One region of the Catenuloplanes sp. NPDC051500 genome, then DNA from elsewhere that is predicted to be linked to it. Evidence: riboswitches for the same ligand, from Rfam matches in the RefSeq annotation. Region 1 holds a riboswitch; each other region holds the start of a gene.

Region 1 (5,439 bases):
CCCCCGATAACCTCCGATCAGCATGACGCGCTTGTCCGTGAGCTAGTCGAGCTGCTGGACGAGCAGCAGCGATCGAGGGGCCTGCCGGGTAACCCAATCGAAGTACGCAGGACGACAGTCGCCGCCTTAGTCGATTAAGTTCATCACGCGGACCACATGGCAGCCGCGGCGAATCCTGCGCTCGCCGCGGTGCAACGGCCGGGAGCGAACGCGCTCGGCGTTCCCCCTCCCTCGTTGTGCCGGTCCGCCGCGCGGCCCGCATTCAGCCTCCTGGATGCGGGTCGCTTGCTTGTGTGCCTCGACCACATCAGAGGCGACCGAGAAGGCCAGCGTCCCCGGTCTGCACTTTCACGACCTCCGGCACCACCGGGAACACCTGCGCGGCCGAGTCCGGCGCGACGCCGCGAGACCCGATGAACCGGATGGCCACTTAGTCGGGCTGCGCTGATCTACATGCACAAGACCGCCGGCCGTGATCGGAGGATCGCCAATGCGCTCGGCAAGCTCGTGGGGGACGCGAAGGAGAAGGACACGCGGAACCTGGGGGCACGAGCCCCAAAAAAAGATCAAAAAGACAAAGGCCCAGGCTGCGGATCGTACCGCTGACCTGGGCCTTTGTTCGCTGAGCGGGTGACGGGAATCGAACCCGCACTGTCAGCTTGGGAAGCTGATGTTCTGCCATTGAACTACACCCGCGAGGTGCCGCCTCACTCTACCTGGTTGGTCGACAGGTGCGCGAGCGCCATCCTCACGCCGCACCGCCGATGACGATTTCGACGCTTGGGGCGTGGTCGCGCCAGACCTGGACGGCGGGGCGGGCGTTGGCGTTGGCGGCCAGGGGGGTGGCGCCGCCGCGGCCGTGGCGGGCGAGCATGGCGACGTCGATTGTGAATTCGTAGAGGCGCCAGTCGACGTGGGGTTCGGCGCGGAGGTCGCCGGCGAGGCGGTGGATGCGGGCGATGTCGGTGACCGGGTGGGCGTAGCCGGCGAGGTAGGCCTCGTCGTCGCTGTCCTCGGGCGGGAAGCTGTGCAGCGCGTAGCGGCCGTCGAGGTCGAGGTCGCGGCGTTTGGGGGAGTCGACGATGAAGCAGAAGAGGCCCTCGGCGGTGATGACCGGGGAGACGGGGTGGACGCGGGGGCCGCCGTCGGAGCGGACGGTGGCGAGGTAGCCGAGGCCCGGACCGTACTGCTGCATGAGGGAACGGATGGCGGTGGCCAGTCCGGGTTGTTGAGCGGCGAATGTGGTCCAGGTAGCCATGCCGCAATCCTATCGAACACACGTTCGAACAACCAGGCCAAAAGGTAGGGTGTCCGGATGCTCCTCTCCGACCGGGACCTCGTCGCTGAGATCAAGGCCGGCACGCTGGCCCTCGATCCGTTCGAGGCCGCGCTGGTCCAGCCGTCCAGCATCGACGTGCGGCTTGACCGGCTCTTTCGCGTCTTCAACAACCATCTGTACACGCACATCGATCCGTCGGTGCAGCAGGACGAGCTGACCGCGGAGGTCGACGTCCCGGCGGGGCAGCCGTTCGTGCTTCACCCGGGAGAGTTCGTGCTGGCCTCCACGTTGGAGGTCATCTCGCTCGGCGATCAGCTGGCCGGGCGGTTGGAGGGCAAGAGCAGCCTGGGCCGGCTGGGTCTGCTGACGCACTCGACGGCCGGGTTCATCGACCCGGGGTTCAGCGGCCACGTGACGCTTGAGCTGTCGAACGTGGCGAACCTGCCGATCATGCTCTGGCCGGGCATGAAGATCGGGCAGCTGTGCATCTTCCGGCTGTCGTCGCCCGCCGAGCACCCGTATGGCTCCGAGGTCTACGGCTCCCGCTACCAGGGACAACGCGGCCCGACCCCGAGTCGCGCCTGGCGCAACTGGCGCACCTGGCCGACCGCGTCTGCGGAATAGACCCGGAAGATCAAGATCCGGATATACCCACTCTGTGGGTGGTCGCGGCCCGCACGCTCCCGCGGGCACCGGTTCCGCGGTGGCCGGGAAAAGCAACGAGCGGGAAGATCAGAGGACTGATCTTCCCGCTCGCGTAGTAGCTGTGGCGAGGCGCTGCTAGAGCGGACTGCCGAAGCTGTGGATCTCCATCGCGTCGATCTTCATCATCCGCACCGGTTCCGCGGGGTTGGGCGCATGGACCACCCAGCCGTTCCCCACGTACATGCCGACGTGACTCAGGTCGGAATGGTAGAAGACGAAGTCGCCGGCCTGCAGGTTCGCCCTACTCACGGACTTCATCAGCCCGCGTTGTGCGGCCGCGTTGTGCGGGTACGAGATGCCTGCCTTGTTCCACGCCGCAAGCATCAGGCCGGAGCAGTCGAAGGCGTCCGGACCGGCGGCGGCCCAGACGTACGGCTTGCCGATCTGTGCGCAGGCGAACTTGACCACGGTGCTGCGCTTGCCGCCCGGGTACTCGTACGGGCACGGCGCCGGGGCCAGCGAGCCGCCGCCACCGTTGCCGTAGACCTGGATGCGGAGGTCCTGCAGCTCGTCGACCTTGGCGTTGATCTCCGTGGTCTTCGCGGCGAGCTCGGCCTCCTGCTTGGTGAGGTCGACGATCAGCGCGTCGAGCGGCGCCTTCTCCGACTCCAGCTGCTCCTTGAGCGCGACGACCTGGGCGATGTCCCGGCTCTGGACACGCGCGAAGTGGTCGAGCATCTCCAGCTGGTCGGTGAACGTGGTCGGCGAGCCGGTCATCAGGATCGACCCGATCTCGCTCGCCGGGCCGCTCTTGTACTCCTCGGCGGCGATCGTGCCGACCCGGCCCATGACCGCGTCGACCTGCGACTTGAGCGGTTGGATCTTCACGCCGAGCGCGTCGGCCTGCTTCTTCTTCTTGTCCAGCTCCTGGCGTGTCGAGTTGTGCTTCTCGATCGTCGGCTCAAGATCATGCCAAGCCTCGTCGATCTGCTTTTCCACCTCGGCCACGGACGGTTCGGCATGGGCAGCGGTACCGCCGAGCATGACCACCATCACGGTGGCCAGGGCGGACATCGCGCCGACTATGACGGACCGATTTCGGAGCGCAGCAATACCTGCCACCGAAGTCAAAGCTCCCTTGTGTCCCTGACCGCCTACCGGGTTAGCTGACGGGTTCGGGCGTGATGAGGCCGGTGCAGTAGCGCTCATCACAGGGTCATCGCCCTACCGTCGGTGGTGACCGACGGATTCACCCCACGTGCTGCTTGGGTCCCCGGTTCATCCTGATGGACGACTCAGCGGTGTCGGGCTCGCGTCGATCGGGGGTGATCGCCCTTCATCGAGCCCGGCGAACCCAAGGTTAGAGAGGCAAAACGGGCACCGCAAGCGGATCGAACCCATAAATCGGTACGTACAAACGCAGTCGCACTACGTTAGGAAACTGTCTGTCAATTGATAGTCACATATACATCGTCGACCAGGCCCGCATATTGATCGTTGTTCACGGTCACGCTCTTACCGCCGATTCTCAGCGGCTCCGCATTGACGATGGACAGGTTGGCCGGCAGCTTCGTGGACCCGCGCGCCACGCCGTCCACGCTGATCGCCAGCGCCGCGCCGGCGCGGGTGCAGCCGAGCGCGTGCCAGCGGCCGTCCGCGACCCGTACCGGCGCCACCACCCGGTAGATGTGGGTCGGGCTCGCCACGACGCAGCTGGGCCGCCCGGCGACACCGTCGACCTGAAGCTTGTACTGGGTGCCGCCGCCGACGGAGAAGCCCTTCTGCACCACGTTCGCCCCGTCGGCGGTGTCGGCGGGCCGCATCAGCACGGCAGCGCCGTACTGGAGCCGCCGGACGCCGGGGTTGAGCGCGGCCGGGTCGCCACCCTCCAGGATCGTGCGCGGGCAGTTCTGCGGGAGCGCGGTGCAGCGTGCCGGGAAGACCGCGGCCCAGCCGGCGCCGTGCCGGGAGAAGCCGAGCGTCCCGCCGACCGCGGCCCTGGCCCGCAGCGCGTACCGGCCGGAGGCGTCCATGACCTGCTTGCCCGCGCCGCCGTCGAAGGTGTAGCGCACGGCGACCGGCGCGCGCACCGCACGCGCCACGGCGGAGGCGGGGACTGTGGTGATCGACGCCGCGGGGACGGGCGGCGGGGCCTGGTCGGAGGTCACGGCCACGCCGGCCAGCAGCGCGAGGACCGCACCCCCGGCGGCAGTCACGGCCACCCGGCCGGTCAGCCTGCCCCAAATTACGTATGATTCGGACATTCCACCATTGTGGGGAGTGACTGGTGTGCCGCTCGCGAACCCACCGGGGACCTCAATGGAAATCATGCAAAAGCAGGAGCCCCCACCGGCCGTCCGGTGAGGGCTCCCGCCTGAGAAAACGAGTCGTCAGCCGAAGCGGCGGAAGCCGACCACCGGCAGCACGTTGATGCTCAGCACCTCGACGGACATGCCCGGCTGCGGCGCGTGCACCATCTTGCCGTTGCCCAGGTACAGACCGTCGTGGCTCAGACCGCTGTAGAAGAAGACCACGTCGCCGGCGCGGGCCTGGGCCGCGCTGACCGCGGTGCCCATGTTCCACTGCGCGGTGGTGCTGTGCGGGAGGCCGACGCCTGCCGCTCCCCACGCGTAGGCGACCAGGCCGGAGCAGTCGAACGAGCCGGGGCCGGCAGCACCGTACACGTACGGCTTGCCGATCTGCGCGCACGCGGTCGCCACGGCCGTGGCCGCCGCACCGCTGGCACCGGATGCCGAGCACGAGCCGCCGGAGGTGCTACCGCTGCTGGGCACGTTCGCCACCGAGCCGTACGCCTTCTTCTGCAGCTCCTCGAGCGCGTCGATCTCCTTCTCGACCTCCGCCTTCTTCGCGGAGAGTTCCTTGTCCCGCTTCTCCTGGTCGGAGACGACCTTGTCGAGGTCCGCCTTCTGCTTGTCCATCTCGCTGCGGGCCGTGGTCACGGCCGAGATGTCCGCACGCTCGATCTCGGCCAGCCGGTCGAGGTAGATGAGCTGGTCGGTCAGCGCGGTCGGCGAGCTGGTCTTCAGGATCGAGTTGATGCCGGAAGCGGGACCGGCACGGTACGACTCGTTGGCCAGCTGGCCGACCTTGTCGACCGCGACCTTCATCTGGTCGTTGAGCGGCTGCATCTTCGCTTCCAGCTCAGTCCGCTTCTTCTGGTTGGCCTTGAGTTCGCCGTGGACCTTGTTGTATTCCTCGATCGTCGGCTCGAGCTCCTGCCATTTCTCGTCCATCTGAGCCTCGATCTGCGCGAGGGTGGGCTCAGCGTGGGCGGGAGCGGCCAGGAGCGTCAGGCTGAAGAGAACAGCCGCGCCGGTGGAGAGGAATGCACGAGTCGCAAGACGATGGGGACGCAACGAGAGCCTGGGCGTCACCGGGGCTCGCCTCCGAGGGGGGTGAGAGGTCTGCCGGACGAGGAGTGGATTTGGTGCCGGCGGGGGACGAGGCCTCACCTTAGGTCGTTTACCCGTCCGTTATCAACCCAATGGCGATTA
Region 2 (8,415 bases), on a different contig from region 1:
ACGTTTACCGTCACGCCACGCTCGCCGAGCGCGGACGACAGGTCGAACGCGTACGGGTGCAGCGCCGCCTTTGACGCGCCGTAAGAACCGTTGCCCGAGCCGCGGTACGCCGCGATCGAGCTGAGCAGCACGATCCGCCCGTTGTCAGTGAGCACGTCGGCCAGCGCCTCGACAAGCAGCACGGCGGTGAGCACGTTCAGCTCGAAGTTGCCCTGCCAGTGCTCGCGCACCTTCAGCAGCCGGTCCAGCTCGGGCCGGTCCACGTCGAAGTCGGTCGGCGCCTGCTTGCGGGTGACGTTGCCGCCCGCGTTCGCCACCACCACGTCGACCTTGCCGTGGCGCTCGACGATCTCGTCGCGTACCCGCAGCGCCTGGTCCGCGTCCGTGAGGTCGGCCGCGATGGTGAGCACCGAGCCGGCGCCCTGTGCCTCGATCCCGGCCGCCGCGCGCGCCAACGCGTCGGCGCGCCGGCCGACGATCACCACCTCGGCCGCGTCCCGCGCGAACCGGGCCGCGACCGCCTGCCCGATGCCGGTTCCGCCACCACTCACCACTACGACTCGTCCCATGTGTCTAGTCCTACCGGTCGCGCGGAATATCGGCTAGCTGGAAATCATTGTCAAAAACATGAAGGTACGCAGCTCGCTCAGGTCCCTGGCCCGCAAGCCCGGCTCGCAGGTGGTCCGCCGCCGGGGCCGTGTCACAGTGGTCAACCGCAAGAACCCGCGCTGGAACGGCCGTCAGGGCTAGAAATGCCCACGCAGCGCGGTGAATGACGGCAGCTGGAGTACGCCGGTGTCGGCCGGGTCAAGTGCGGCGTGCTCCAGCTCCCAGGTGTGCGGGTGCGGGATGAAGACCGCGTTCCACCCGGCCTGGCGCGCCGGGATGATGTCCGACTTCGGGGAGTTGCCGATCATCCAGGTGGTCGCCGGGTCGAGCCGCAGCTCGGACGTCAGCGCGAGGTAGGCCGCGAGATCCTTCTCCCGCACCACGTGAACGCTGCCGAAATGCGCGGCCAGCCCGGACGCGGCGAGTTTGCGCCGCTGCTCCGCGTCGTCGCCCTTGGTGAGCAGCGCCAGCTCGTGCCGGGCGCCGAGGTCGGCGAGCGTGGCCGCGACCTCCGGCATCAGCTCGACCTGATCGAAAACGAGCGCGGCGGCCAGCCGCTCGATCTCGCGCCGCTCGGCCTCGGTGGCCGGGCGCTCGTTCAGCCGCTCGAAGCAGTCCGCCAGGTTGCGCAGGAAGACGCGGCTGCCGTACCCGTGAGTCTTGGCATTGGCACGTTCCACGTCGTTGAGCACGGCGCGGATCGCGGCGTGGTCAAGTGTGGGGTGGGCGAGCCAGGCGAGGAAGTCGTCGACCACGCGGATGAACAGGATGTTGTTCTCCCACAGCGTGTCGTCGGCGTCGAAGACGAGGGTGCTCATGCTCTGCATCCGATCACGCGGCGGGTGTCGTGTCGTCCGAGTTTCGTGGCGCCGGGCGACCGGCGACGATCCGAGGCCGGAACACGATCGAGCTCGAGGTGGCGACCACGCTTAACAATCGATCCGGCGATATACGGCGCGGCATCGCGACAGGCATATGGGCCGACCGTGACGCTTATTCCGGTACGGCGAATCGCGCATCTGACAATTGTGCGGGCGCTCCGATTGTCGGAACGCCCGCACAATTGTTTGTTCAGGCGACGGTGACAAGTACCGAAAGCGGTGCGGTGGCCTCCAACTCGCCGGACGATGCGGTTCTCCGCACCCGGCCCACCGAAATGTTGAACGCGCTGTCGCCCCGGGCCGGTGGGACCGCGGCCCCGACCCGGCCACCGGCCGGGACGTCGATCAGCGTGACGCTCCAGCCCTCGCCGTTGTGGATGGCGACGCGGACCCGCACCGGCTCGGCCCCGGTGAAGTCCGAGCTGAACGACAGGTAGAGGCGGCGGGTGCCGACGATCGGGTTTCCGGGCCGGCCGGCCGGCTCGACCGGGATCGACACCGCGTACCGCCGATCGATCAGGTTCTGGTTCTCGTCGAAGGCGAAACCGGCCGGGACCGGGATGACCTGGTATGACATCTCGTCTTCTTCCTCTCCTCGCGGGCTCTCCGAGCGCGCCTTCCAGGTTTCGATCGATTCACCGCGGAGGATCGACATGAGCCGGTCGAGCGCGTCCTGGGTGGCGACGAACCGGCGGATGATCGACAGGTGCAGGTGCCAGAGGTGGGTGTCGTCCCGGCCCGGGTCCGGCCCGGCGTCGGCCCCGACGCCCAGCGCGCGGCCGCCGGTGAGCACGTAGCAGTAGACCGTCCGGCTGTCCTTGGTGCCGATGAACTCCCGGATGATCGGCGCGCCGCCGATGAACAGGCGCTCGTCCCGCGCCCGGCATGCCACGTCCATCCGGGTGGTGTACTTGCGCATCGCCGTGTCGGACATGGTCAGGTCGATCGCGGCGGCCTTGTCGCCCGGGCCCTGCCTGTCGTTCGCCACGTCGGCCCGCGAATAGTCGCTTGTGGCGAGCGCGTTGCGGTAGTTGTGGTAGCCCGGCTTGGCCGCGTAGACGCCGCCGAGCTGCACGGACGGCTCGAACGCGTCGAACTGCCCCCAGAAGCGCCAGATCTCCGCCGTGATCTGTGCCGGGTTCGGGTTCGCCGCGGCAAGCGCCAGCGGTGGCTGACTGTCCGGGTCCTCCGGCGGGGCGATCACGTCGTAGTCGTCGCCGGCCGCGATCGCGACGACGTCGGGCTGGCGGAGCCGGACGGGCTGGCCCGCACGCAGCCGGAATCCGTCGTCCACCCGGTCGTAGTACCACCCGGTCGCCGTGCTCTTGTCCGCGAGGACGAACCCCGCGGGCTTTCGGATGGCGTACGTCCGGCCGTCAAGCGGGCCGCCGGTACATCGGCCCTGGAAGATGTCGTTTTCGTCAACGGAGTCTGTCATCGCAATCCGCCGGATCTCCCCTCACACGTCCGTGAAGACGCGCCCGCTGATCTTCTGAACGGTTCCGCGCCGGTCGCGTCCCGTCAAGTGCGGGTCGCCCGGTCGGTTGATTTATCCACCGCCGGAAATCAGCAAACCTGTATGCGTGTGACATATGCAAGAACCCGCGGGATGCGCTTATCCCGCGGGTTCTCGAACGGATCCTGAACTACATCAGATCACCGATAGGTGTACGTGGTTCGTATGGTCACCCGAAGGGCTGCCACCACCCGAGTAGGACTGCCAGCCGCTCGACGGCAGCCAGATCCGGCGGAACCAGATCACGTAGAGCACGCCGAGGCGGTCCGCGTTCTTGATGTAGAAGTTCGCCAGGTTGTCGCCGTAGACCTTGTCCGAGCCGGCCGCGACGCCGCCGAAGCCGCTCGCCTGGGCCGACCAGTCACAGGCCCGGCCGCGTGGGTGTTCGCCGCCGTCCTCCGCGCTGCGGTAGCAGGACACGAAGTGGTTGAACCCCGCCGATTTCGTCTGCTTGTAGGCGTGCAGCAGGCGCGGCGTGATGCAGCCGCCGGTCGGGGTCGGGTCGTTCACCGTGCAGCCCTCGGAGGGGAAGGAGCCGTCCGAATTGCGCTCGGCCGACGCCGCGACCGCGGCGGAACCGGAGCCGGACTCGACGTTCGCTGCGGCGCCGCCACCGGCTGCCTTCAGCGCGCTCTCCGCCTGCTTCTTCCGCTTCTCCATGTTCTCGACCTGCTTCTTCTGCTCACCGATCTCAGACTCGATGGCAGTCTTCGCACGCGAGGCCTCGTCCTTCGCGGTGACCAGGTTCTGGACCTGCTTCTCCTGGTTGATCGTCATGGTCTCGACCAACGTGGCGCGGTCCATGAACCCGTCGCCCTCGGACGCGTTCAGAATCGCGACCATCGGGGCGAGGCGTCCGTTGCGGTACGTGCGGCCGGCCAGCTCGCCGACAGTCTTCTCCCGGACCACGAGGTCCGACTCGATGGTCTTGAGCTCCTCGGTCAGCTCCTTCTGGCGCTTCTCCGAGGCGGCAAGCTTGTTCTTCGCCTCGACGAAGCCCTTGCTGGCCGCGTCGAGCTGTTCTCTGAGCTGATCTGAGCCGCCCTCGTCGATCGCGTAGGCAGGCGTCGCGAGCGCGGCCGTGGCACCGCTCGCCAGCAGCACGGCAAGCACCGCTATTCGCCGTAGGCGCATCATGTCCCTTTCTCGGACCGCCGGCCGGGTTAGCTGACGGGTTCGGGATGGGAACGACACCCCTACCGCTTGACGCGGATTCACCCCACAAACGTGGTTCCCCGACTCGCTGTGCGATTTGGCGGTGGTGGTCACTGGCGCCGGTGCGGCGCCCGCTGATGACAACCGGCGGCAAGACTACCCAGGTGCGACAAACAGCCACGCTCAAGATCACGAAACTTAAGAAAACCCTATAGTCACAGAAAGTGCCCGCTCAATGACCCTAAATCATAGAGCGACATCTAAATGGTACGGAAATAGGCCGCCCCGGTTTCCCGAGGCGACCTATCCTGACCAGTTGTCGATCGGCTGACTACAGAGAGCTTGACCGTCGTGCCGGCGCGCGACCGGCCGGCTGATGCGGCTCCGGCCCGACGTCGGTGCGCTCCGGAATCGCCATGGTCACCGACTTGTCCGCGGACACGGTGACCAGCTCGCCATGGTGCACGAGTGTGATGCTTTTCTCACCCGTGCCGTTCCGCAGCGAGTAGGTGACCTCGTCGCTGCGTACGTCCACCCGCAGCCGCAGCCCGCGCCAGAGCAGCGCGAACTCCATCCGGGTGATCCGCTCCGGCAGGCGGGGGTTGAAGGACAGCTGACTGCCGTGGTCCCGCATGCCGCCGAGACCCATCACCAGCGAGATCCACGATCCGCCCAGCGACGCCACGTGCAGGCCCTCGCGCGCGTTGTTGTGCAGGTCGTGCAGGTCCATCAGCGCGGCTTCGCCCAGGTAGTCGTGGGCGAGCTCCAGGTGCCCGGTCTCCGCCGCCAGCACCGCCTGCGTACAGGCGGAGAGCGACGAGTCACGGACCGTCCGGGCCTCGTAGTAGGCGAAGTTGCGCTGCTTCTCCTCGTCGCTGAACGCATCGCCGCGCCACAGCATCGCGAGCACCAGGTCCGCCTGCTTCACGACCTGCTTGCGGTAGAGGTCGAAGTACGGGTAGTTCAGCAGCAGCGGGTAGTTCTCCTGCGGCGTGCCCTCGAAGTCCCATTCCTGCAGCCGGGTGAAGCCCTCCGACTGCTGGTGCACACCGAGTTCGTGGTCGTACGGCAGGTGCACGGCCGCGCCCGCGTCCCGCCAGCCCGCGATCTCCTCCTCGTCGATGCCGGCGGCGCTCGCCTTCTCCGGGTACTTCAGCGCCACCTCCGCCGCCGCGTAGAGGTTCTGCTGGGCCATCAGGTTGGTGTAGATGTTGTCGTCCACCACGGCCGTGTACTCGTCCGGGCCGGTCACGCCGTCGATGTGGAAGCGGCCGTGCCGGTCGTGGTGGCCGAGCGAGCGCCACAGCCGGGCCGTCTCGATCAGCAGATCGAACCCGTAGTCGCGCTCGAAGTCCTCGTCCCCGGTCGCGGTCACGTAGCGGCGGGCCGCGTCCGCGATGTCCGCCGCGATGTGGAACGCCGCGGTGCCGGCCGGCCAGTACGCCGAGGTCTCGTGCCCGCGGATGGTCCGCCACGGGAACGCCGCGCCGCGCAGGCCGAGCGTCTCGGCCCGTTCCTTGGCGAGGTCGAGCGTGGCGTGCCGCCAGCGGAGCACGTCCTTGGCCGCATCCGGCTGCGTGTAGGTGAGCACCGGCAGCACGAACGTCTCGGAGTCCCAGAACGTGTGGCCGTCGTACCCGGGGCCGGTCAGCCCCTTCGACGCGATCGGCCGCATCTCCGCCCGGGCGCCGGCCTGGAGCACGTGGAAGAGCGCGAAGCGCACCGCCTGCTGCACCTCCGGGTCGCCCTCGACCTTGACATCCGAGTGGTCCCAGAACGCGTCCAGGTACTCCCGCTGCGCCGTGACCAGCCCGTCCCAGCCGGTCAGCCGCGCACTTGCCAGTGCGGCGCCGACCTGGTCACGGAGCGCGGGCACGGAGCGCCGGCTGGACCAGCCGTACGCGATGAACTTGATGATCCGGAGCTTCTGCCCCGGCTCGAGCATGCAGGCGACAGTGGTCCGCATCCAGTCCGGGTTGCCCTCGGTCTTGACCATGTGGCGGCCGTCCGTCTCCACCACGTGCTCCATCGCGGCGGCCATCCGCAGCTGGCTGTTCTTCGTGCTGTGGATCAGCAGTCCGCCCAGGTCCTGGACCAGGTGCTCCTCCGCCACGAGCGGAGACTCCAGCAGCGCCGCGACCCGGGGGTCACGCTTGGTCGGCGGCAGCTGCTCGTTCGACACCAGCTCGGACTGCACGATCACCCGGGCCGGGCCGTTGACCGGCTCGACCTCGTAGCAGATCGCGGCGATCGCGCGCTGGGTGAAGGACACCAGGCGGGTCGAGCGCACCCGCACCGACCGGCCGGCCGGTGAGACCCACTCGACCTCGCGCTCAAGCGTGCCGGACCGCATGTCCAGCACGCGCTCGTGCGACTGCAGGTCGCCGTAGCGGACGTCGAACGGCTCGTCGTCGACGAGCAGCCGGATCGGCTTGCCGTTCGTGACGTTGACAATCGTCTGACCGGACTCCGGGAAGCCGTAGCCGGCCTCCGCGTACGGCAGCGGCCGAAGCTCGTAGAAGCTGTTCAGGTAGGTGCCCGGCAGACCGTGCGGCTCGCCCTCGTCCAGGTTGGCCCGAAGGCCGATGTGGCCGTTGGAGAGCGCGAACACGGACTCCGACTGAGCCAGGACGTCGAGGTCGAGCCGTGTCTCGCGGACATGCCAGGGCTCGACCGGATAAGCCCGCTCTCGGATCACAGTGATCCCTTTCAGTGTTGATCTGAGCCCGTCGGTGAACCACCGGCGGGTTGCGTCCTACCGGGGGGACTCGCCGCCGTCCAGGAGTTCGGCGAGGTCCGATACGACGATGTCGGCGCCGTGGGCCCGGAGATCATCCGCATGCCCGACCCGGTCCACTCCGACCACGAATCCGAAGCCGCCGGCCTTGCCGGCTTCCACGCCCGCGAGTGCGTCCTCGAAGACGGCCGCGTTCTGAGGGTCGACGCCGAGCCTCTTCGCGGCCGCGAGGAACGTGTCCGGCGCGGGCTTGCCGGGCAGTCCCTCCGCACGGGCGACCACACCGTCGACCCGTTCCTCCAGCAGATCCTCGATGCCGGCCGCGCGCAGGACGTCGCGGCAGTTGGCGCTCGCGGACACGACCGCGGTCCGCATGCCCGCATCGCGCACCGCGTGCAGGTAGGTGACCGAGCCGTCGTACACCTTCACCTTGCCCTCGCCGATGTACTTCAGCACCAGCACGTTCTTGAGGTTGCCGATGCCGTTGACGGTCTCGGCGTCGGTGGCGTCATCAGGGGTGCCCTCGGGAAGCTCGATGCCCCGGGACTTGAGAAACGTACGCACGCCGTCGGCCCGCTGTCGGCCGTCCACGTACTTGAGATAGTCGGATCCGGAGTCGAAGGGGACGAAGGGAGTCCCGTCCGCTTCGGCGCGCCTGCGCAGATATTCGTCGAACGTCTCCTTCCAGGCCGCGTTGTGGACAAGCGCGGTCTGGGTGAGGACACCGTCCAGATCGAACAGGCAGGTGGTCACATGAGGTGGAAGACCAAGCACCCGCTCAATTTAACCGTGAAATGGAAACTTAACCGGATTTCGCCGGTGTCAAACCCCGGGCGCGGCGGCTCGTGTGGTGCCCCGTTCCGCAGGTTATCGCCGGTCAGCGCGCTCGCGCGGGAAAACGGTGAACCTTTCATGTCGCCCGGACGACACAAACGATCGCACAAAGGGTCCGTCGGGCCTGACCGTTCGGCTCCCCCTTAGTTGATCTTCAAATGATCACCTCTATCGCCAGCCCACATCGATCCGGTCACCGCGCTCGTCGAAGAAGTGCAGCGCGTCCATCCGCACGCCGATGGCCAGCGGGCTGCCGGGCCTGATCGCCGGGTAGGGAGCGAGCCGTACCGCCAGCTCGGCCGGGCGCCGGTGATGACGACCCGGGTCGCTCAGCACGCTGGTCCGGCCGCCGCCTGACGACTGCTCCGGCTCGCTCCGGTCGCCGAACCGCCCGGCGATCCGCTGCACCGCCTGACCGAGCCGCCGCATCGGGCCGGTCTCCACCTCGTCCATCTCGACCGCGGCGCCGCCCAGCTCGTCCACAAGCACCGCGGTGGCGCCCACGTCGACGAACGCCAGCGACTCGTGCCCGTGGTGCTCCAGGTAGCGGATGCGGCCCTGCAGCACGTCGCCCGGCGAGTCCGGCGCGACAGGGGTCAGCGCCTCCGCGCGCAGGCCGATCACGATCCGCTCGCCGTGGAAGTGCGCGACCGCGCGGGCCCGGATGTCGTCCCACGGCAGAT
Region 3 (8,415 bases), on a different contig from region 1:
TGCAGCACAGTGATCGCCGCAAGCGGCAACGCCACCGTGGTGATCGAACTGCCGAACCGGCTCGTCGTCTGACCTATCCAGTACAGCCTGAAGTCCCTGGTCACTGGCCCGGCCTTCCCGGAACGCCGTAGGTGAACACGTAGACCGGCCGCCGGTCCGCACCGTCGTCCGGCACCTCCCGGCTCCGCCAGCGCTCGACAAGCGCCAGCACCTCCGCCTCCAGCTCGCCCAACTCCCCGGGCGTCAACCGCAGCCACTGGTCGTTGCTGAACGGCGCGTTGGCCCAGTGCTCGCGCTCGTCGTCGCCGGCCGCGTACCAGGCCCGCGCCCGCGACATGTGATAGTCCAGGTTCATCGACTGCGCCGCCTCGGCCACCGCCTCCGCCGCCGGATCGCCCCGGAACTCCGCGGTGGTCCACCGCAGCCCCCGGCTCACCAGCCGCCACCAGCGCTCCCGCCGATCCCGCGCCAGCTCCGGCGCCTCCTCGATCAGCCCACACTCACCAAGCACCTTCAGGTGATGGCTGACGTTCCCCACCGCCTGCCCGGTCGCGGCCGCAAGCACACTCGCCGTCCCCGGCCCCTCCACCTTGAGCACGTCCATCAGCCGCCGCCGCAGCGGATGCGACAGCGCCGCAAGCACCCGCGGATCGTCCACCTTCCGCACACCATCGATCGTCATACCCTCACCCTTGCATGCACAAGAAATATTGTGCAACCGCTCTTGTGCAACTTAGCCAAGATCAAGAGCTGGATCAACGTCATTTTCCCGCTCTGCGGGTGGTTGCGGCCCGCACGCTCCCGCGGGCTCCGGTCGTCGCTGGCGCTCCTCCCTGCACGACCCGCGCCCCACAAACAAACCCACCCCCGCCGGTCCCCGGGCAGGCGCCGGGTCTGCGACCGCTGGGGCGATGTCCTGCCCCTGATAGGAGCGATTTCGGCTCAGGACTGCCCCGCTCTTTCCGCGGTGGCGGTTCCCGCTGATGGCAACGGCGAACTCCGGTCTATCGATTACCGAGGTTTCGCGGTCGAGGTCCGAGTCGGGCACTCCGCGCCCGACATTTCGTCATATAAAAGCCTCACCCTGACCGCGGAAGGTCGGTAAATGGACGAAAAGTCTCGAAGGCGGGTTCGGTCAGGGTGGTGGGCAACCGGATCGCGCGGCAGCGCCGGACCGGGGGGTCGACCCGCGTCCAGAAGGTGCCGCGTGCGAAAGCCTCGGGAATCTCGGCCCAGTCGAGGTTCTCCTCGAAGTAGCGGACCGCCGTCCGCACGGACGGCGCCCACGCGTCGTCCATCAACAGTAGGCCGCCCGGGCGCATGATGCGCCGGAGGAAGTACAGGTCGACGAAGACCTCGTGGAAGCGGTGACTTCCGTCGATGAAGGCCGCATCCGCCACCAGCCCGTCGCGGACCATCTGCGGCAGCGCCGCCGACGACTCCTCTCGCACCAGCGTGGCGATCGAGCCGAGTCCGGCCTCGACCATCGCCTCCCAGCCGACGTCGTCGAACGCCTCGTGCTGAAAAGGGTCGATCACCAGGTGCCGCGCGTCCGGGTCGCCGACCGTCAGCAGCGCCTCCCCGATCGCCAGCGCCGACCCGCCATAGGCGAGCCCGACCTCGACGATTGTAGACACCTGCTCCTCGATCAGCAGGTCACGCACGACGTCGCAGTCCTGCCCGTCGAGCGCCACCACCGCGAAGTCGTCCACCTTCCCGGCTCGCGTCCTGGCCGGCCCTTCCGATGCCATCCGCCGCCGCGCCGCCCGTACCCGCTCCACCCGATCGTTCATTGCCGCCATCCCGTCCGTCCGGCACATCGCCAGGCCTGATCCTCCCGCAGCCTGCGGCGCTGCGAGGGCCGACGAGACCGGGAGGCCGGCGGGGACCGGGGGCGAGGCTCCCGCGTGGGGATCGGCCGATGATCAGGCGACGGTGCGGGAGGCGCGGCGCCAGCGGTAGACGATCGTGGAGGTGAGGATGATGCCGCAGACCGCGGGGACGAACGTGAGCGGAGTGAACTCGCCCGGTGTCATCACGGCGGCGCCGAGGATCGTGTAGCTGAAGGTGGAGGGGATCGCCGCTACAAGCGTGCCCAGCAGGTAGTGGCGGCGGCTCACGGAGGTGGTCCCGTAGGCGTAGCCGACCAGGCCGAACGGGGCGAGCGGAAGCAGCCGGACCAGCAGCACGGCGGAGAATCCGCGCTTGCACAGCCAGCCGTCGAGGCGGTGCAGGCGTCCACCGGCGCGTGCGGCGAGCAGTCCATGCCCGGCCCAGCGCCCGGCCAGGTAGGTGGCGGTGGCGGCGAGCATGGCGGCGGTGAGCGCGGCGCCGAAGCCGATCGCGGGGCCGAGCAGCGCACCTGACGCGAGCGAGATCGCGGTCCGGGGAACCAGCACGGCGAGCAGCAGCGCACCGACCCCGGCCATCACGAACCCGGCGCCCCAGCCCAGTGCGCGGGCGGCATCCTGGATCTCGTGAAGCGGCAGCGTGGCGGCGGCGGTGCCGAGCACGGCGATCGCGGCGGCCAGCCCGGCCACCCGCAGAATGCGCGCCCTACGGCTGCGGCGGGGGAGTGCAGATCCCATTGGAGCCCCGCTCTCGGACAACTGGGAAACCGCCGGAGAGCTCGCGGATCCAGAAGCCGGCATCATCGCGGAGGCGGAAGCCGCGGAGTGGAGGGGCATGGTGGAGCGTCGGCTGGTCTGGGAGCAGGACAGCGGGGGAGCGGCGGCGTCCGTCATGCAGTCTCCGATCGGTGGATGCGGGGGCTGGTGGGCGTCGGGTTCATATCGTCCGCCGGCCGGGGCACCTGAGCGGAACCACGGCCGGCGGACGGTCAATCATGCCGGGTTCGGCCTGGTGGCGGCGAAGCGTTCGTTGCGGAGCGCCTCGGACCAGGAGTCGTCGATCTGGGGCAGTGTGTCGTAGCCGGTGGCCCAGCGCAGCATCAGGTCAGCGATGGCCGGGTTGCGGGCCAGTGCGGGGCCGTGCGAGTACGTGCCGAGGATCTTGCCCCGCCACGCGCCCTCGGTCTGGCCGTCGTTGCCGATGCCGACGCTCACCCGGGCCAGCGGCGATACGGTCGGGCCGAGGTGGGTGCGGCCGCCGTGGTTCTCGAAGCCGGTCAGGCGCGGCAGGCCCAGGCGCGGGTCCACGTCGCCGGCCAGCTCACCGACCGCGCGGGTCTCGCCGCGGTCCGAGTAGATGTCGATCAGCTCGAGACCCTGGCATTTCGCGCCCTTGGCAAAGAACGACGTGCCGAGCAGCTGGTACCCGGCGCAGATCGCGAGCACTGCGGAGCCCTGGTTGACGGCGCGATGCAGGCCGCCGTCCACGCGCAGCCGCTGGGCCGCGAGCGCCTGCGGCCCGTCCTCGCCGCCGCCGATCAGGTAGATGTCGGCCTGGGTGGGCAGCGGCTGGTCGGAGCGGACCTCGATCGTCTCGACCGCGATACCGCGCTGCTGGGCCCGCCTGGCCAGGATCAGCATGTTGCCGCGGTCACCGTAGGTGGAGAGCAGATCCGGATAGATCCAGACAATCCTGACCGTGCTGTCCCCGCCGTGCGGCCCCGACTGCGCCGCCGGAGCACCGACCGGCCCAGACCCAGGAGCAAAAGGCTGCTGGGGGTACGCCGCCGGCGGCTGCTGCCCGAAGCCGGGCGCGCCGGCGGGCTGCCCGTAGTCGGGCGCGGGCTGGCCGTAAACCGGCGCTTGCTGCGGGTGACCCGGCTGCGGCTGCTGCCCATATCCAGGCTGCTGCCCGCCGCCTGGCTGCTGATAGCCGGGCTGCTGTCCATAGCCGGGCTGCTGCCCAAGGTCGGGCTGCTGTCCGTAGCCGGGCTGCTTCCCGAACTCCGGCTGCTGTCCATAAGCCTGCTGCGCAGCGCCCGGCTGCTGCCCGTAAGCGGGCTGCTGCCCTGCTTCCGGCTGCCCGAATACCGGCTGCTGGCTCGCGCCGGGCTGCCCGAACGCCGGCTGCTGCTGGCCCGAGCCTGGCTCCCCGTAAACCGGCTGCTGCCCGGCGCCCGGCTGCCCGTAACCCTGCCCGGCGCCCGGCTGACCGTAAGGCGCCGCCTGCTGCTCTGTGCCCGGCTGTCCGAATGCGGGCTGCTGGCCGTACCCCGGCGGGGGTTGCTGTCCTTCGGCCGGAGGCTGCTGCCAGCTCTGCACCGGGGGTGCCGGCCAGCTCTGCCCCCCGGGCGGCTGCCCGGGGGTGCTCCACTCCGGGTTAATTGACACGGTCCAGCTCCGCTCGGATGTCTTGGAAGGCGGTGTAGTTCGCGATGACCTCCAGCCGGCCCGGTGGCACGCTGGCGATCGCCTCCCCGAAGGTCCGTACGTGCCGGAACGGCACGTCGTTCACGTCGAGGCGGACCGCCAGGTCGTAGGCGCGCTCGCCGGTGATCAGGATCTGCCGTCCGCGCAGTGGCGAGAAGTCGACGTCGAACAGCCAGGACGTGTCCAGGCCGTCGGGGTCGCGGGAGTTGATGGAGAGCAGCGTGGGCGCGTTGTCGGCCATGTCGAAGGCCTCCAGCCAGCTGGCCGGGTTCTTCGCCAGCAGCAGCCGGATGTTGCGCCCGTCGCGGTCGACCTGCGCGTAGCGCCCGGCCACCGAGGCGACCGAGGAGAGCGTGGGCACGGCCTGGAGTGGCCGGATGCCGAACGCGGACGCTACGGCGAGCGCGGTGGCCGCGTTGCCGAGGTTCACCCGGCCGGGCAGTTGCAGGCGGACGAGGTGCCAGGCGCCGCTCGGGTCGAGTACGCCGTCGTCCTCGACGACCCACTGCGGCTGCGGGCGGCGCAGCGGGCAGCCGGTGCACCACCACTGGCCGTCGGCGCGCTCGATTGTCGAGCCGCACTCCGGGCACACCCAGGAGTCGTCCTGCCAGCGCTGTCCCGCGCTGAACCAGGTGACTGTGGGTGAGTTCCCGGCCGCCCAGACGATCATCGGGTCGTCCGAGTTGGCGACGATCATGATTTCCGGGTGCTTGGCAAGCGTGGTGCGCCAGAGCTGGGCGATCATCGCCACCTCCTTGGCCCGGTCCAGCTGGTCGCGGGAGAGGTTGAGCAGCGCGATCACGCGCGGCCGCGTCTCCTCGATGACCTGGGGGAGGTAGTGCTCGTCCACCTCAAGCACCGCGTACGGCGTGGCGCCCGCCTTGGCGAGCGCGGACGTGTGCCCACTTGGCATGTTCGCGCCGAAGGAGTTGGTCGCCACCGGGCCGAGAACGCCCAGGGCGGCCGCGGTGAGCCGGGTGGTGGTGGTTTTTCCGTTGGTGCCGGAGACCAGCGCGATGGCGCGGCCGGCGGCGAGGTGCTCGAGCAGGTCGGGGTCGATCTTGAGCCCGATCCAGCCACCGATCACGGACCCGTCCCCCCGCCCGGCCGCGCGGGAGAGCGCGGCAGCGGTGCGGGAGACCTGGGTCGCGACCTTGGCGCGGAGGGGCAGGTTGCCTTGCGTCACCCGTGCGAGGTTACCGGACCGGCACCGCTTCACGATCGGCTCGTTCGGCCCCTTGCATGCTGTCCGGGCGGACCAATTGATCACGCTGGCGATACGTCGGAGCGCATCCGTGTGACAGCGATTTGTGTGGGAAGCTTCACCGGTTTCGATATACGGAGCGTGTCCGGGTCGGCGCCGCATTTCGGGCACCGGACACACCGGGGTCGCGGGGCGGACATGCCAACCTCGGAGGGTAATCATTCGGCGGCCGGGGCGTGCTCCCGTGGTCCGCTACAAACGACGAGCCGGTAAGCGTCGTGCCACCGGCCGCGCCGACCGCGGGACACACCGAACCCTGCCCGTCCCGGGCGTCGCGACACCCCTCGCAGCACATGGCACTCACGGGCAGGGGCGGGGGAACCACAGTTCCAGGACGGCTCGCATCGCGGGCCTTGGGGTGAAGTCCGGCGTCAGGCCGGACCGGGCACGTTTCGGCGCCCGAATCCGACAGCTAACCCCGCAGGTGCGCCGAAAGGATTTCTTTCGTGTTGACGCATCTCCCGGTCCGGCCCTCCTCGACGCCGGTCCGGCGCTTCACCGTGCCCCGATTCGCGTTGCTTGCGGCGTTGCTCGCGCTCTGTGTCACCGCCGGTCAGTTGACAGGTGTGGACCGGGCGGACGCGGCGGCCTCGCAGAAGGGTGCGGCGGTCGTCGCGTTGGCCAAGAGCCTGGCCGGCAAGCGGTACCGGGCCGGCGGCGCGAGCCCGAGCGGTTTCGACTGCTCCGGCTACACGCAGTACGTCTACCGGAAGGCGGCCGGGCGCACGCTTCCGCACAGTGCGGACCGCCAGCAGCGTTACGGCGCCGCGGTGTCGAAGGCGCAGGCCCGCCCGGGCGACCTGCTCGTCTTCCGGCACGGCGCGCAGGGGTTCCACACCGCGATCTACGCGGGCGGGGACTGGATGTACGACGCGCCGCAGCCGGGTATGCGGGTGGGCAAGCACCGGATCTGGTCGCGGAGTTACGTGGTCCGACGAATAGTCTGATATGGACCGCTTTACGTGCCTGTGACATCTACCGGCCCCTGCCGCGTCCGGCAGGGGCCGGTGTCCCGGCCGCCTGCCCCCGGTCTGAGTGAACACTTGTTTTCCGGGACGTTCGCAGCGGTCGCTCAGAGATCACGAACGGGGACGGTGGGTGTCGGTTATTTCCCTCCACTTCCCTCCACGCAACCGTCCGCCGCCCAGCAGACCGCCGAAAAACCGACCGAAAAATCACCATAAAGGGTACGGCGAAGAGGCCGATCCGAACGGATGTCGGAAACCGGACGGGCGTACTGGATCAAGTCCCTCCACCCTCGACAACCCTCCGTGACGTGCTGTTTTGCACCGTCATGCCCCTTGACTAGGGGCCATTTCTGGTTGCGGGTGGAGGGAAGTGGAGTAAAGTGGGGCCACATGGCGGGGTCGTGGAGAGCCCGCCGGCCCGAGTGATCTGCGGCACCGCGAATGCCGCCGTCGAGGGCGAGGGGGGTGCGCCGCGATGTTTCTCGGCACCCATACCCCGCGCCTGGATGACAAGGGCCGGCTGATCCTCCCGGCCAAGTTCCGGGACGAGCTGGCGGGAGGTGTCGTGATCACAAAAGGGCAGGAACGCTGCCTCTACGTCTTCCCGATGCCCGAGTTCCAGCGCATCTCGGAGGAGCTCCGGACCGCCCCGATGACGCACAAGGCGGCGCGGGCGTACAGCCGGGTCTTCTTCGCCAGCGCACACGACGAGGTGCCGGACCGGCAGGGTCGCGTCACCATCCCCGTCCTCCTCCGGGAGTACGCGGGGCTGGATCGTGAACTGGTCGTGATCGGCGCCAGCACCCGGGTCGAGATCTGGGACAAGCAGGCCTGGGAGACGTATCTCGCGGAGAGCGAGGACGACTTCGCCGACATCGGGGAGGGGGTGCTACCCGGCGGTCTGTAGCGATCGGACCCGTACTGCGAGATCTCCAGCCGCTCGGCGCTCCTGAGACCCCTTCCCCGGTATCAGGCGCGACGGTGGTGACGCCAAGAGAGCGGATGGGGATCTGGCGGTACGGTCTTCGTCGCACTGCTGGCGGGCACTGCGTGAAACGAATCGTCACAGATGGGGGTCGACATGGGGGTGCCCGAGCCGGAGCTCGTGGCCGAGGGCCTGGAATGGCAGGCGCGCGGCACGCACGTGCCCGTCCTGCTGGAGCGGTGCCTGGCGCTGCTCGCCCCCGCGCTGACCGGTGAGAAACCGGTCTATGTGGACACGACCCTGGGTCTCGGCGGACATGCCGAGGCGATCCTGACCGCGAACCCACGGCTGACGCTGATCGGCCTGGACCGGGACACCGAGGCGCTTGAACACTCGCGCCGCCGGCTGGACCGGTTTGCCGACCGCACCCACCTGGTGCACGCGGTCTCGTCCGAGCTGCCCGAGGTGCTGGCGCGACTCGGATTCGAGCAGATCGACGGCGCTCTGTTCGATCTCGGTGTCTCCTCGTTGCAGCTCGACGCGCCCGATCGCGGGTTCGCCTACTCCCAGGACGCTCCGCTGGACATGCGGATGGACCAGGGCAGTGGCGTGACCGCGGAGGACGTGGTCAACGACTACGAGCCAGGCGCACTGGTCAGGCTGCTGCGGGTGTACGGCGAGGAGAAGTTCGCGACCCGCGTCGTCTCGTCGATAGTCCGGGAGCGGGGGCGTTCCCGGATCACGTCGACGCGGCGTCTGGCAGACCTGGTCAGAGACTCCATTCCGGCCGCAGCCCGGCGTACCGGCGGAAATCCTGCAAAAAGAACGTTTCAAGCGTTACGCATCGAGGTAAATGGCGAACTCGCCGCCCTTGAATCGGCGCTACCGGCGGCTCTCGATGCGTTGGCGCCTGGCGGCCGGGTGGTCGTCATGTCCTATCAGTCGCTAGAGGACCGCATCACCAAGCAAGCACTCGCA

Evidence for each region. A riboswitch is a leader RNA that binds a small molecule or an ion and turns the genes downstream of it on or off. The one in region 1 is predicted to bind cyclic di-AMP.
Region 2: it holds a riboswitch for cyclic di-AMP, as region 1 does, so the genes downstream of both, ACIA8K_RS08305 (coiled-coil domain-containing protein) here and ACIA8K_RS14860 (NlpC/P60 family protein) in region 1, are expected to answer to the same signal.
Region 3: it holds a riboswitch for cyclic di-AMP, as region 1 does, so the genes downstream of both, ACIA8K_RS01760 (C40 family peptidase) here and ACIA8K_RS14860 (NlpC/P60 family protein) in region 1, are expected to answer to the same signal.

Annotation. Positions count from the first base shown of each region.
Region 1 covers NZ_JBITDX010000006.1:214,523-219,961, forward strand. The annotation lists tRNA gene ACIA8K_RS14845 (tRNA-Gly) at 626-696, opposite strand; gene ACIA8K_RS14850 (pyridoxamine 5'-phosphate oxidase) at 749-1,258, opposite strand; gene dcd (dCTP deaminase) at 1,316-1,903, shown strand; gene ACIA8K_RS14860 (NlpC/P60 family protein) at 2,060-2,998, opposite strand; cyclic di-AMP (ydaO/yuaA leader) riboswitch at 3,061-3,235, opposite strand; gene ACIA8K_RS14865 (LamG-like jellyroll fold domain-containing protein) at 3,373-4,188, opposite strand; gene ACIA8K_RS14870 (NlpC/P60 family protein) at 4,315-5,178, opposite strand.
Region 2 covers NZ_JBITDX010000003.1:375,652-384,066, reverse strand. The annotation lists gene ACIA8K_RS08325 (SDR family NAD(P)-dependent oxidoreductase) at 1-569, opposite strand, end outside; gene ACIA8K_RS08320 (50S ribosomal protein L36) at 628-750, shown strand; gene ACIA8K_RS08315 (HAD family hydrolase) at 747-1,436, opposite strand; gene ACIA8K_RS08310 (hypothetical protein) at 1,681-2,928, opposite strand; gene ACIA8K_RS08305 (coiled-coil domain-containing protein) at 3,142-4,140, opposite strand; cyclic di-AMP (ydaO/yuaA leader) riboswitch at 4,143-4,274, opposite strand; gene ACIA8K_RS08300 (glycoside hydrolase family 65 protein) at 4,493-6,859, opposite strand; gene ACIA8K_RS08295 (HAD family hydrolase) at 6,917-7,672, opposite strand; gene ACIA8K_RS08290 (ABC transporter ATP-binding protein) at 7,901-8,415, opposite strand, start outside.
Region 3 covers NZ_JBITDX010000001.1:421,638-430,052, reverse strand. The annotation lists gene ACIA8K_RS01795 (MFS transporter) at 1-104, opposite strand, end outside; gene ACIA8K_RS01790 (ArsR/SmtB family transcription factor) at 101-682, opposite strand; gene ACIA8K_RS01785 (class I SAM-dependent methyltransferase) at 1,080-1,793, opposite strand; gene ACIA8K_RS01780 (TVP38/TMEM64 family protein) at 1,926-2,588, opposite strand; gene ACIA8K_RS01775 (type 1 glutamine amidotransferase) at 2,844-3,542, opposite strand; gene ACIA8K_RS01770 (hypothetical protein) at 3,564-4,238, shown strand; gene ACIA8K_RS01765 (MurT ligase domain-containing protein) at 4,231-5,451, opposite strand; cyclic di-AMP (ydaO/yuaA leader) riboswitch at 5,832-5,985, shown strand; gene ACIA8K_RS01760 (C40 family peptidase) at 5,991-6,491, shown strand; gene mraZ (division/cell wall cluster transcriptional repressor MraZ) at 6,988-7,419, shown strand; partial or broken gene rsmH (16S rRNA (cytosine(1402)-N(4))-methyltransferase RsmH) at 7,582-8,415, shown strand, end outside.